Regions from separate parts of the Streptomyces sp. SS7 genome, predicted to be linked through region 2. Evidence: riboswitches for the same ligand, from Rfam matches in the RefSeq annotation. Region 2 holds a riboswitch; the other holds the start of a gene.
What was found. A riboswitch is a leader RNA that binds a small molecule or an ion and turns the genes downstream of it on or off. The one in region 2 is predicted to bind cyclic di-AMP.

Region 1 (5,343 bases), 4.4 Mb from region 2:
CGCTGGGAGCAGTACGAGCAGTCCTCGGGGCACAGGCCCGACTTGAGGTTGACCAGGTAGTTGAGTTTCACCCGCCGGCCGAACCAGTGCCGGCGCACCTTCCCGGCCGCGGCCACCACGTCCAGCACGTCGTCGTCGGAAGTGGCGAGGACGGCCAGCGCTTCCTCGCGGGTCGGCAGCTCGCGCCGAAGCCCCTTGTCCACCAGCGTGTTCAGCAGGTCCATGAGAGCCGATCCTGTCCTACGGGACCGCCCCGGGCCAAGGTAGGGATCACACAACACACCCGGATCGACGTGTGGGTATTGCCACACCGTGGGTAGCGGCCCGTGACGCTAGGGTCTGTCCGCTACCTACAAAAGCCCCGGAGGAGCCATGGCGTTCGGCTGGATCGACGAACAGGCGCGGGCGCGCCGCCGGGCCGGACTGGTCCGGACGCTGCGGCCCCGTCCGGCCGACTCGCCGCTGCTCGACCTCGCGAGCAACGACTACCTGGGCCTGTCCCGGCACCCGGAGGTCACCGAGGGCGCCGCGGCGGCCGCGCGGACCTGGGGCGGCGGCTCGACCGGCTCCCGGCTGGTCACCGGCACCACCGAGCTGCACACCGAGCTGGAGCGGGAGCTGGCGGAGTTCTGCGGCTTCGAGGCGGCGCTCGTCTTCTCCTCCGGGTACGCCGCGAACCTCGCCGCGGTCACCGCGCTGGCCCCGCACGGCTCGCTGATCGTCTCCGACGCGGGCAACCACGCCTCGCTGATCGACGGCTGCCGGCTGGCCCGGGGCACCACCCAGGTGGTGGCGCACGCGGATCCCGACGCCGTCCACAAGGCGCTCGGCACCCACGACGGCCCGGCGGTGGCCGTCTCGGACACGGTCTTCTCGGTCGACGGGGACGCGGCCCCGCTGGCCGCACTCGCGGCCGTCTGCCGGAAGCACGGCGCCGGGCTGGTGGTGGACGACGCGCACGGCCTCGGCGTCCTCGGGAACGGCGGGCGGGGCGCCCCGGACGCGGTCGGGCTGGCCGGCGCCGAGGACGTGGTCGTCACGGTCACGCTGTCGAAGTCCCTCGGCAGCCAGGGCGGGGCGGTGCTGGGGCCCGCGCGGGTGATCGACCACCTGGTCAACTCGGCCCGCACCTTCATCTTCGACACGGGCCTCGCCCCCGCGGCGGCGGGCGCCGCCCTCGCGGCGCTCCGGCTGCTGCGCCGGGAGCCCGAGCGGGCGGCACGCGCGCGTGCGGTGGCTGCGGAACTGCACGGGCGGCTGACGGCCGCGGGCCTGGAAGCGGTGCGTCCGGACGCCGCGGTCGTCTCCGTGCGTGCGCCCTCCCCGGAGGAGGCCCTGCAGTGGGCGGCGGACTGCCGGTCGGCGGGCCTCGCCGTGGGCTGCTTCCGTCCTCCCTCCGTGCCCGACGGCGTCTCACGTCTGAGGCTGACCGCCCGCGCCGACCTCTCCGGGGCCGAGCTGGATCGCGCTGTACGGGTCATCGGGGAGACACGACCATGAGTCGGCGTGACACGGCCGTGGGGCGCCCCTGCTGACGGATGACGGTGATCAGTGGATCGGTGATCAGTGGAACGCGGCGGTGAAACCCGACCAGCTCTCGGGGGAGAAGAGCAGGGCGGGACCCGCCGGATCCTTGGAGTCGCGTACGGCGAGCAGCCCGGCGAAGGGCCCGAGGGCCGGCCGGGCCGTCTCCACGCAGTTGTTCGCCCCCGTGCTGTAGCTGCTGCGCAGCCACCGCACCTGGGGGAGAGCGTGGGGGTCGGTGCTGCTGGGTACCGTCCGAGGTACGTTCCGAGGCAGAGCAGTCATGGTGCCTCCCTACGCGCCGTCAGCTGTCGCGGCGATGTATTCCAGTGATTCCCCGGGCGAAAGGGCATGTGCCCGAAGGGCGTTGAAGGCCTCGGTGTAGGCCTCGAGGTCTTCTTTCCGTTCGAGGTAGAGGCTACTCGTCAAGTGGTCGAGAACAACCACATCCAGATCAGGGGCGCTCGAAAAGGAGAAGATAACGAAAGGCCCGGTGACCCCGATATGGGCACCGGCCGCAAACGGCAGAACCTGCAAACGCACGTGGGGGAGTCGCGCCGCCTCCATCAGCCGGACGAGCTGGCGCTCCATCACCTCGGGGCCGCCCACCTCCCGCCGCAGCACCGCCTCGTCCAGCACCGCGCTCAGCCGCAGCGGGGGTTGTCTGCGCAGCACGTCCTGGCGGGCGAGCCGCACCTCCACCAGCGTGTCCAGCTGGTCCTCGTCGGCGCCCTCCACCGCCGCCCGGGTCACCGCACGGGCGTACTCGGCCGTCTGGAGCAGCCCGGGAACCACCGTCGTCTCCAGCGTGCGCATCGCGCCGGCCTGCGACTCCAGGCTGATGAAGTCCCGGTAGGCGGCCGGCAGCACCCCGCGGTAGGCGTGCCACCAGTGGTCACGGCCGCCGCTCTCCTCCGACCCGGCCAACGCCGTCATCAGCTCCCGCAGCCGCGGATCGGTCACGCCGTAGACGTCGAGGAGTAACCGCACATCGGCCGGTTTCGTACCGCTGGTGCCGGTCTCGATACGGCTCACCTTGGACTGGTGCCAGCCGACGAGCCGGGCCGCCTCGCCGCTCGTGAGCCCGGCCCGGGCGCGCAGACTGCGCAGTTCGGCGCCCAGCTTCCGGCGGCGCACCGCGGGACCGTGTTGCACGGGCTCCTCCTTACTCCTCAGGGGCCGCCCCAAAACGCTCTGCCGTGGCAGGGTTCACCGCATCGGGCGACAGATATATGCATATCTTGGTGGATCGCCACCCGTGACGGGCGTGCTGATGGCAGTCTGGCGAAGTAGCACCAGTCCGGGACCGTACTCGAACCATCCGCAGCGTGTCGGACTCCGGTCCCGTGGGAAAGGGACGAGGTCGCCATGGCAGACCATCTGGAAGCATCCGTCACTCTGCCGAGCGAAGCCGCCTCGGTCTCCACGGCCCGCGGCTTCGTGGCCGGCACGCTCGACGCATGGGGGCTGCCGGCGGACACGGAGGCGGCCGACGCCATCCGGCTGATCGTCTCCGAACTCGCCACCAACGCGGTGCAGCACACCTTCGGCCAGTCCCCCACCTTCACGGTGGACCTGGTGCTCGACCGCGACGAGCGCCTGTGCATCGGCGTCACCGACAGCCATCCGCGCTTCCCCAGACGACTGCCGGCCGCCGTCCAGCAGGACAACGGCCGAGGCATGGTGATCATTCGCTGGCTGACCGCCGAACGGGGCGGCAGGCTCAGGGTGCGCCCCACCCGGGAGGGCGGCAAGACGGTCACGGTCGAGCTGCCGTGGACCGTCCCGACGGCGGAGCCGGTGGCGGGCGCCGCGGCGGCGGTGCTGCCGGGCGAGCTCCCGGGGCGGTGAAGGCGCGTCAGGGGCACCGACGCCACCCCGGGGAGCGGTGCTCGGACAGGCCCTAGCGGACCCGGCCGTACCAGACGCTCTTGGTCCAGATCTTCTCCAGCTTGACCCAGCTGCCGGTCTTCGGCGAGTGCCAGATCTTGCCGTGCCCGGCGTAGATCCCGACGTGGTACACGTTCGACCCCGAGTGGAAGAACACCAGGTCCCCGGCCTTGCGGCTGGAGGCCGAGATGTGGCGCGTCTTGTTGTACTGCTGCGCAGCCGTGCGCGGCAGGGTCTTGCCCGCCTTCTTGAACGAGTACATCGTGAGACCTGAGCAGTCGAACCTCTTGGGTCCGGCCGCCCCGTACTTGTACGGTGCACCCTTCTTGGACGCTGCGACCTGGAGCGCCTTCGCCGCCGGCGTGGCGGCGGCCGCGTCGGCGGCCACCCCGGGAATCACGATCGAGCCGCCCACGGCGGCGATGGCGAACGCCGAGGCCGTACCGGCCCGGGCCATGAGCGACGGGACACGATTGAGCGCAGTCATGCGCAACCCTTCGTCAACCGCCTGTGAAGGATGACCTGTCGGATTCGGGCTGACAAAGGTGCCCGGCCGCTCACGCGGCTTCACCCCAAGGGCTGCTCGGCGCGGTCATGGCGTGACCGTTCCGGCTACCCGTCGTGCTTGGGTCCTCCACTCCTGCCGATGCACTCCTGTCGACGGGTCAATCCGGGCAGCGGCAGGACTCGGCGTCCGCCCGGACCGCCCCGCCGCTTGTGGCGGGGACTTGTCGTCAGACACGGATCTTGACTCACCGTTGACCGAAATACCCAATGGAAGCGGCTATTTGTGGGGTTACTCACCATTCACCTGTTCGGGTGAACACCTGATGGGTTATCAGGTGTCAAGACCGCAAAAGCCCTCCCGACCTGCGCCGCTACCCCTTGTGGTGCCTCGGGAAACGGCGCCTTCGGTGCAGTGCGCTCGTCCGCAAGAGGAGTCGCCGCTACGCCGAACGGGGGTAACCCGACTGGTCCGTTTCACGTCCGGCCCGGACGTCGCGGTCATCACGGCGACGCTCGGAGCCGGACGGGTGTGCGTCAACTGTCGGAGAGCGGGGGAACCGTGACGCGCGCGGTACGGCGCTCCCCGTCCAGGACGCGCAGCGCCCGCGCGAGCGTCGGCGCGTGCAGCTCGCTCTCGCCCCGCTGGTGCATCAGCGTCAGCGCGTCGCGCAGCTCCGCCGCCCGAGTCACCAGCGCCTGGGCGGCACGCAGGCCCCGGTAGGTGTCCCCGTCGTGCGCGGGATTGATCCGTCCGAGCAGATCCACCACGTCCAGATAACGGTCGATCAGCTCGCCCTCGGCGCGGGTGAGCGCCGGCAGGGGCGGCAGGTCGGGAACCATCCCGGCTCACCTCGCCCCGGAGACGTCGCGCCGGCTGGGGACGACGCCGTCCACCAGTCCGTACTCCTCGGCCTGAGGTGCGGTCAGGATCAGGTCCCGCTCGATGTCCTCGGTCACCTGTTCGGGGCGGCGTCCGGTGTGCCGTACCAGCATCTCCTCCAGCAGGTCCCGGGTGCGCGCGAGCTCCCGGGCCTGGATCGCCAGGTCGTCGGCCCGGCCTTCTACGGGCTCGGGCAGCGCGGGCTGCCGGATCACCACCCGGGCGCCCGGCAGCGCGAACCGCTTGCCCGGTGCGCCCGCCGCCAGCAGCACCGCCGCCGAGGAGCCGGCCTGGCCCAGGCAGGTCGTCGCCACGTCGCAGGTGATGTACCGGACGGTGTCATAGATCGCGGTCATCGCGCTGAACGAGCCGCCGGGGGAGTTGATGTACAGCGCGATGTCCCGGTCCGGGTCCTTGTGCTCCAGGTACATGAGCTGGGCCATCACGTCGTTCGCCGCGATGTCGTCGATCGGGGTGCCGAGGAGGACGATCCGCTCCTCCAGCAGCTTCGCGTACGGATCCATCGTGCGGTGCCCCTGGCT
Region 2 (5,343 bases):
GGGTCTGGCCGCGGCGTCGGCGCGCCTCGACGAGCTCCCGGGCCAGCATCGCGGTGGTCCAGGCGGCCCCGCAGGCCAGCAGCAGGGTGAGCGCGGCGGCCCAGGGCGGGGCGGCGGAGAGGTCGTACGCCTCGGTGACCGCGGGCGGCGCGGGCGCGAACACCTGGGCGCGGACGGTGTGGAAGACGGCGGCGGCACCGAGCACCAGCGCCGTCAGGCAGCACAGCAGGACCGTGGCGACCAGGCACTGCCACACCCACAGCGCCACCACCGGCTCCCGCTCCGGCCACTTCGCCCGGGTCAGCGCACGCGGCACCGGCACGGCGGCCGTCACCGCGACGGCGCTCAGCAGGAGCAGGCAGACGGTCATGCCATCGGTCATGCCAGGGGCTCCGGATCCTGGTCGGAGAGGACGGGCGAGGGACGCACTGGGTGCGGCGGGGCCGTGCTCCGGGAGCGGAGGTCCGGCCGGTGGTGCGAACGACGTGCGGGAGCGGCACGAGGACCGCGCCTGCCGCCAGTATGACGGCGCCGACCGCCGACGTCAGCCTGCCGGGAGCAGGCCGTCATCCCGCCACGATCCGCCCGCTCACCTCCCCGAGCCCCACCCGCAGGCCGCCGGGGCCGGGGGCCCACGCCGACAGGGTCACCTCGTCGCCGTCCTCCAGGAAGGTGCGCTTGCCGTCGGGGAGTTCCAGGGCGTCGCGGCCGTTCCAGGTCAGCTCCAGCAGGGAGCCGCGCTGCTCCGGGTCCGGGCCGCTGACGGTGCCCGAGCCGTAGAGGTCCCCGGTGCGCAGGGAGGCGCCGTTCACGGTCATGTGGGCGAGCTGCTGGGCGGCGGTCCAGTACATCGAGGCGAAGGGCGGCTCGGACACGACATGCCCGTTGATCGCGACCGAGAGGCGCAGGTCGTAGCCGGCGGGCTCGGCGTCGGTGTCGTCCAGGTAGGGCAGCAGCGGGTGGGAGCGTCGGGGCGGCGCCACCCGGGCCTCCTCCAGCGCCTGAAGCGGGGTGATCCAGGCCGACACCGAGGTGGCGAAGGACTTGCCGAGGAACGGACCGAGGGGGACGTACTCCCAGGCCTGGACGTCCCGGGCGGACCAGTCGTTGAGCAGGCACAGGCCGAACACGTGGTCCCGGAAGGAGCCCGCGGCCACCGGCTTCCCCATCGCCGAGGGCACGCCCACCACGAAGCCGACCTCGGCCTCGATGTCGAGGCGGACGGACGGTCCGAACACCGGGGCGGGGTCCGCCGGGCCCTTGCGCTGGCCCGAGGGGCGGACGACGTCCGTGCCGGAGACGATCACCGTGCCGGAGCGGCCGTGGTAACCGATCGGCAGGTGCTTCCAGTTCGGGGTGAGCGAGTCCGGTGCGTCGGGGCGGAAGATCCGGCCGACGTTGCGGGCGTGGTTCTCGGAGGCATAGAAGTCGACGTAGTCCGCGACCTCGAAGGGCAGATGGAGGGTCACCGAGGACAGGGCGTGCAGGTGCGGTGCGAGGGCGGCGCGGTGCGCGGGGTCGGTGACGGCCGCCGTGAGGGTGCTGCGGACCTCCGCCCAGGTGGCGCGGCCCGCCGCCAGCAGGGGATTGAGGGTCGGCCGGGCGAGCAGGGCGGCGTGCGGCGAGCCGAGCGCGCGGGCCGCGGCGCCCGCGTCCAGGACGTGGTCGCCGAACCGGACGCCGACGGTCCGCTCCGCCGCGGCGGGGAGCGAGAAGACGCCGTAGGGAAGGTTGTGCGCGCCGAAGGGGTCGCCCTCGGGGATGTCGAAGGGGGGCATCGGGTACTGCCTCTCTTTCGTGCTCACCATGTCGTGCTCGCGTCCGCTCCGCGGGTGCGGGCGGCCGGGCCACACGTTACGTCCGGCCCCGGGCGAGCGGCACGGGTCGTTGCCCCGGCGATATGCCGCAAAGACGTTTCCCGGACCCGTGTTCACCCGCGATCGGTGAGTGATCGGTCAACAAGAGAAGGGGAGTTGACACAAGGGGGCCGGACTCCGTCCTGGTCCGGTGCACGTCGAGTCCGGGGGGTGCGGGATCCGTATTCTCTGATCATGGCCGCACCCACCGCATATGCCGAGCGCACCACGTACTCCCTCGTCGCCACGGACCTGGACGGGACGCTGCTGCGCGGCGACGACACGTTCTCCGACCGGTCGCTGGACGCGCTCGCGCGGGTGGCGGCGGCCGGCGCTCGCCATCTGGTGGTGACCGGCCGGCCCGCGCCCCGCGTGCGACCGCTCCTGGACCGCCTGCACAGCAGGGGACTCGCGGTGTGCGGACAGGGCGCGCAGCTGTACGACGCCGGCGGGGACCGTCTGCTGTGGTCGGTCACCCTGGACCGGGAACTCGCGGAGACCGCGCTCGGCAAGATAGAGGCCGAGGTGGGACAGGTGTACGCGGCCGTGGACCAGGACGGTGTCGACGGGCTCACGCTGATCGAGCCGGGCTATCTGATGCCGCACCCGACCCTGCCCGCCCTGCGCGTGGAGCGCCGCGACGACCTGTGGTGCGAGCCGATCAGCAAGGTGCTGCTGCGCCATCCGACGCTCTCCGACGACGAACTGGCCGCCACGGCCCGCGCGGTGGTCGGCTCGCTCGCCACCGTCACCATGTCCGGGCCGGGCACGGTGGAGCTCCAGCCGTGCGGGATCACCAAGGCGACGGGGCTGGCCCTGGCCGCCGAGCATCTGGGCGTCGGGCCCGGGCACACCATCGCCTTCGGGGACATGCCCAACGACATCCCGATGTTCGACTGGGCCGCCCGCGGGGTCGCGATGGCCAATGCCCATCCGGAGCTGAAGGCGGTGGCCGACGAGGTGACGACGTCGAACGAGGACGACGGCGTGGCCGTCGTCCTCGAACGTCTCTACCGGTAGCGGTGGGCCGGCTCAGTACGCGCCGAACACGTTGTCGATCGAGCCGTAGCGGGCGGCCGCGTAGTTGCAGGACGCGGTGATGTTGGCCACCGGGTCGTACGGGTCCCAGGACGTGCCGGAGACGTGGTACGCGTTGAAGGTCGGGTCGATGATCTGCAGCAGCCCCTTGGAGGGGGTGCCGGCGGCCGCGTTGGAGTCCCAGAGGTTGATGGCGGACGGGTTGCCCGAGGACTCCCGGATCACGTTGCGGTAGATGCCGTTGTAGGTGCCGGGGATCCCGTGCTGCGCCATGACCTGGAGCGAGGCGCGGATCCAGCCGTCGAGGTTGTTGGCGTAGCCGAGGCTGGTGGCGGTGGCCACGGCCGGTGTGGCCGCGGAGGCGGTGGTCGCGCCGAGGATCGGCAGGGCGAGCACGGTGACGCCGGTGGCGGCGACGGCGAGCGTGCGGGCGAGTCGGCGGACACGGCGGGGCTGAGCAGGCATGGCGAAGTTCCTCTCCGTCGCCTGCGAGGTGAGCTGTCGGGTTCGGGCGGGAGCTGCCCGGCCGTGCCCTCGCGGACACGACTTCACCCCAAGCCGTACCGGTCTGTCCTGAGCATGCCCAAAGGCACGGCCCGGCTGACCGGTGCGGCGACTTACCTGGTTCCCCCGCTCCTGCCGTGGTGTTCTCGGTGGGTGTACGGGCGGCGGCAGGATTAGGCGTCCGCCCGACAGGCCGGGAACGTATGCGAGAGCACATGTCCGGAACAAGTGGCGAATTCATGGTTAACCCCTATTGACCTTGATCCGTGGCCTATGGGGCGCTTGATCCTTTGTGGCTGCAAACCCTCAACTCGCCCGTGCCGACCGAGGTGTCGGGGCGCGGGGGAGGGGAACCGGAAGGAGGTCGGTTCGGCTGGGTGAGTGAGGCAACTCACCGGGGTCCGCAAGAGGGGTGAAACGGGCAATAAACCCAGATGGCGGCTTAAGGGGTGCCCCTTCTCATAGGGCCTGTCCGGGCTGTAACCGTGGGGGCTCGCGGTGATCGAAACCTGACCGGATACGCTGACTTGAGTGAGCGCAGAGACCTATCGACAAACCGCGTAGCCGCCGATAGACACCAGCAGACAGGAGACTCCTCGTGACCGTCGTCGAGCCGTTTGGGCTGAGCGTGCGGGACCAGGCTCTGGAAGCCGATGTCCAGGCCGGATTGGCGGCTGTCGAGGAAGGCTTGCTAGAGGCCACCAAGAGCGAGGTCCCGTTCATCACGGAGGCGGCCCAGCACCTGCTGCGGGCCGGCGGGAAGCGGTTCCGGCCACTGCTCGTGATGCTCGCCGCGCGCTTCGGTGACCCGTACGCGCCGGGGGTCGTCCCCTCCGCGGTCGTCGTCGAGCTCACCCACCTGGCGACGCTGTACCACGACGACGTGATGGACGAGGCCGCGGTGCGGCGCGGGGTGCCCAGCGCCAACGCCCGCTGGGGCAACTCGCTCGCCGTCCTCACCGGCGACTTCCTCTTCGCGCGCGCCTCGCACATCCTGGCCGACCTCGGCCCGGAGGCGGTGCGGGTGCAGGCGGAGGCGTTCGAGCGGCTGGTCACCGGCCAGATCCTGGAGACCGCCGGCCCGGTCGACGGCCGCGACCCGGTCGACCACTACCTCGACGTCCTCGGCGGCAAGACCGGCTCCCTGGTGGCGGTGTCCTGCCGCTTCGGAGCGATGATGTCGGGCGCCGACGAGACCGTGGTGGACGTGCTCACCCAGTACGGGGAGCGGCTCGGGGTCGCCTTCCAGCTCGCCGACGACGTCCTCGACATCGCCTCCGACTCCCACGAGTCGGGCAAGACGCCCGGCACCGACCTGCGCGAGGGCGTCCCCACCCTGCCGGTGCTGCGGCTGCGCGAGCGGGCGGCCCAGCAGGCGCTGCCCGAGGACATCGCGCTGTGCGAGCTCCTCGACTCCGATCTGAGCGACGACGCCAGGCTCGCCGAGGCGGTCGCGGCCCTGCGCGCCCACCCGGCGCTGGAGCAGGCCCGCCGTGACACCGTGCGCTACGCGCAGGAGGCCCGCGCCGCGCTGGCCCCCCTCGCCGAGTGCGACGCCAAGGCGGCCCTCATGGGGCTCTGCGACGCGGTGGTCCACCGCGCCGGCTGACGCCTCCCGGCACCCCCGCACCCCTGCCCGCTCGTCGTACTCCACCCCCTAGGGGGCGGAGCACCCCTCGCGACCCTCGTGTCATACCGCAGGTGTACGCGGAGTTGAGTCCATGGGGTGACGCCTCCTCACGTGGGATTTGGTCAGATGGGAACCACGGAGAACACCACTCCTCACCGATTCGGGTGAGAATGGCGGCACGGGGTGGGGACGCTCTCCGGGAGATGACCAGCCGCCGCCGACGACGGAGGTAAGGCACACATGGCACCGAACGCATCCGACGACAGCACGACCGCCGGGGAGACGGACGACCTGCGCGTCGGACGGCGCAAGGCC

Region 1: it holds a riboswitch for cyclic di-AMP, as region 2 does, so the genes downstream of both, U5640_RS38610 (C40 family peptidase) here and U5640_RS18480 (transglycosylase SLT domain-containing protein) in region 2, are expected to answer to the same signal.

Annotation. Positions count from the first base shown of each region.
Region 1 covers NZ_CP141223.1:8,398,581-8,403,923, forward strand. Annotated here, with positions in the region: gene bioB (biotin synthase BioB) at 1-224, opposite strand, end outside; gene U5640_RS38590 (8-amino-7-oxononanoate synthase) at 373-1,500, shown strand; gene U5640_RS38595 (DUF397 domain-containing protein) at 1,564-1,809, opposite strand; gene U5640_RS38600 (helix-turn-helix transcriptional regulator) at 1,819-2,679, opposite strand; gene U5640_RS38605 (ATP-binding protein) at 2,893-3,375, shown strand; gene U5640_RS38610 (C40 family peptidase) at 3,428-3,901, opposite strand; cyclic di-AMP (ydaO/yuaA leader) riboswitch at 3,905-4,107, opposite strand; gene U5640_RS38615 (hypothetical protein) at 4,456-4,761, opposite strand; gene U5640_RS38620 (ATP-dependent Clp protease proteolytic subunit) at 4,768-5,343, opposite strand, start outside.
Region 2 covers NZ_CP141223.1:4,006,588-4,011,930, reverse strand. Annotated here, with positions in the region: gene U5640_RS18495 (M56 family metallopeptidase) at 1-370, opposite strand, end outside; gene fahA (fumarylacetoacetase) at 567-1,778, opposite strand; gene U5640_RS18485 (HAD family hydrolase) at 2,052-2,876, shown strand; gene U5640_RS18480 (transglycosylase SLT domain-containing protein) at 2,889-3,359, opposite strand; cyclic di-AMP (ydaO/yuaA leader) riboswitch at 3,363-3,560, opposite strand; gene U5640_RS18475 (polyprenyl synthetase family protein) at 3,997-5,007, shown strand; gene U5640_RS18470 (DUF2092 domain-containing protein) at 5,269-5,343, shown strand, end outside.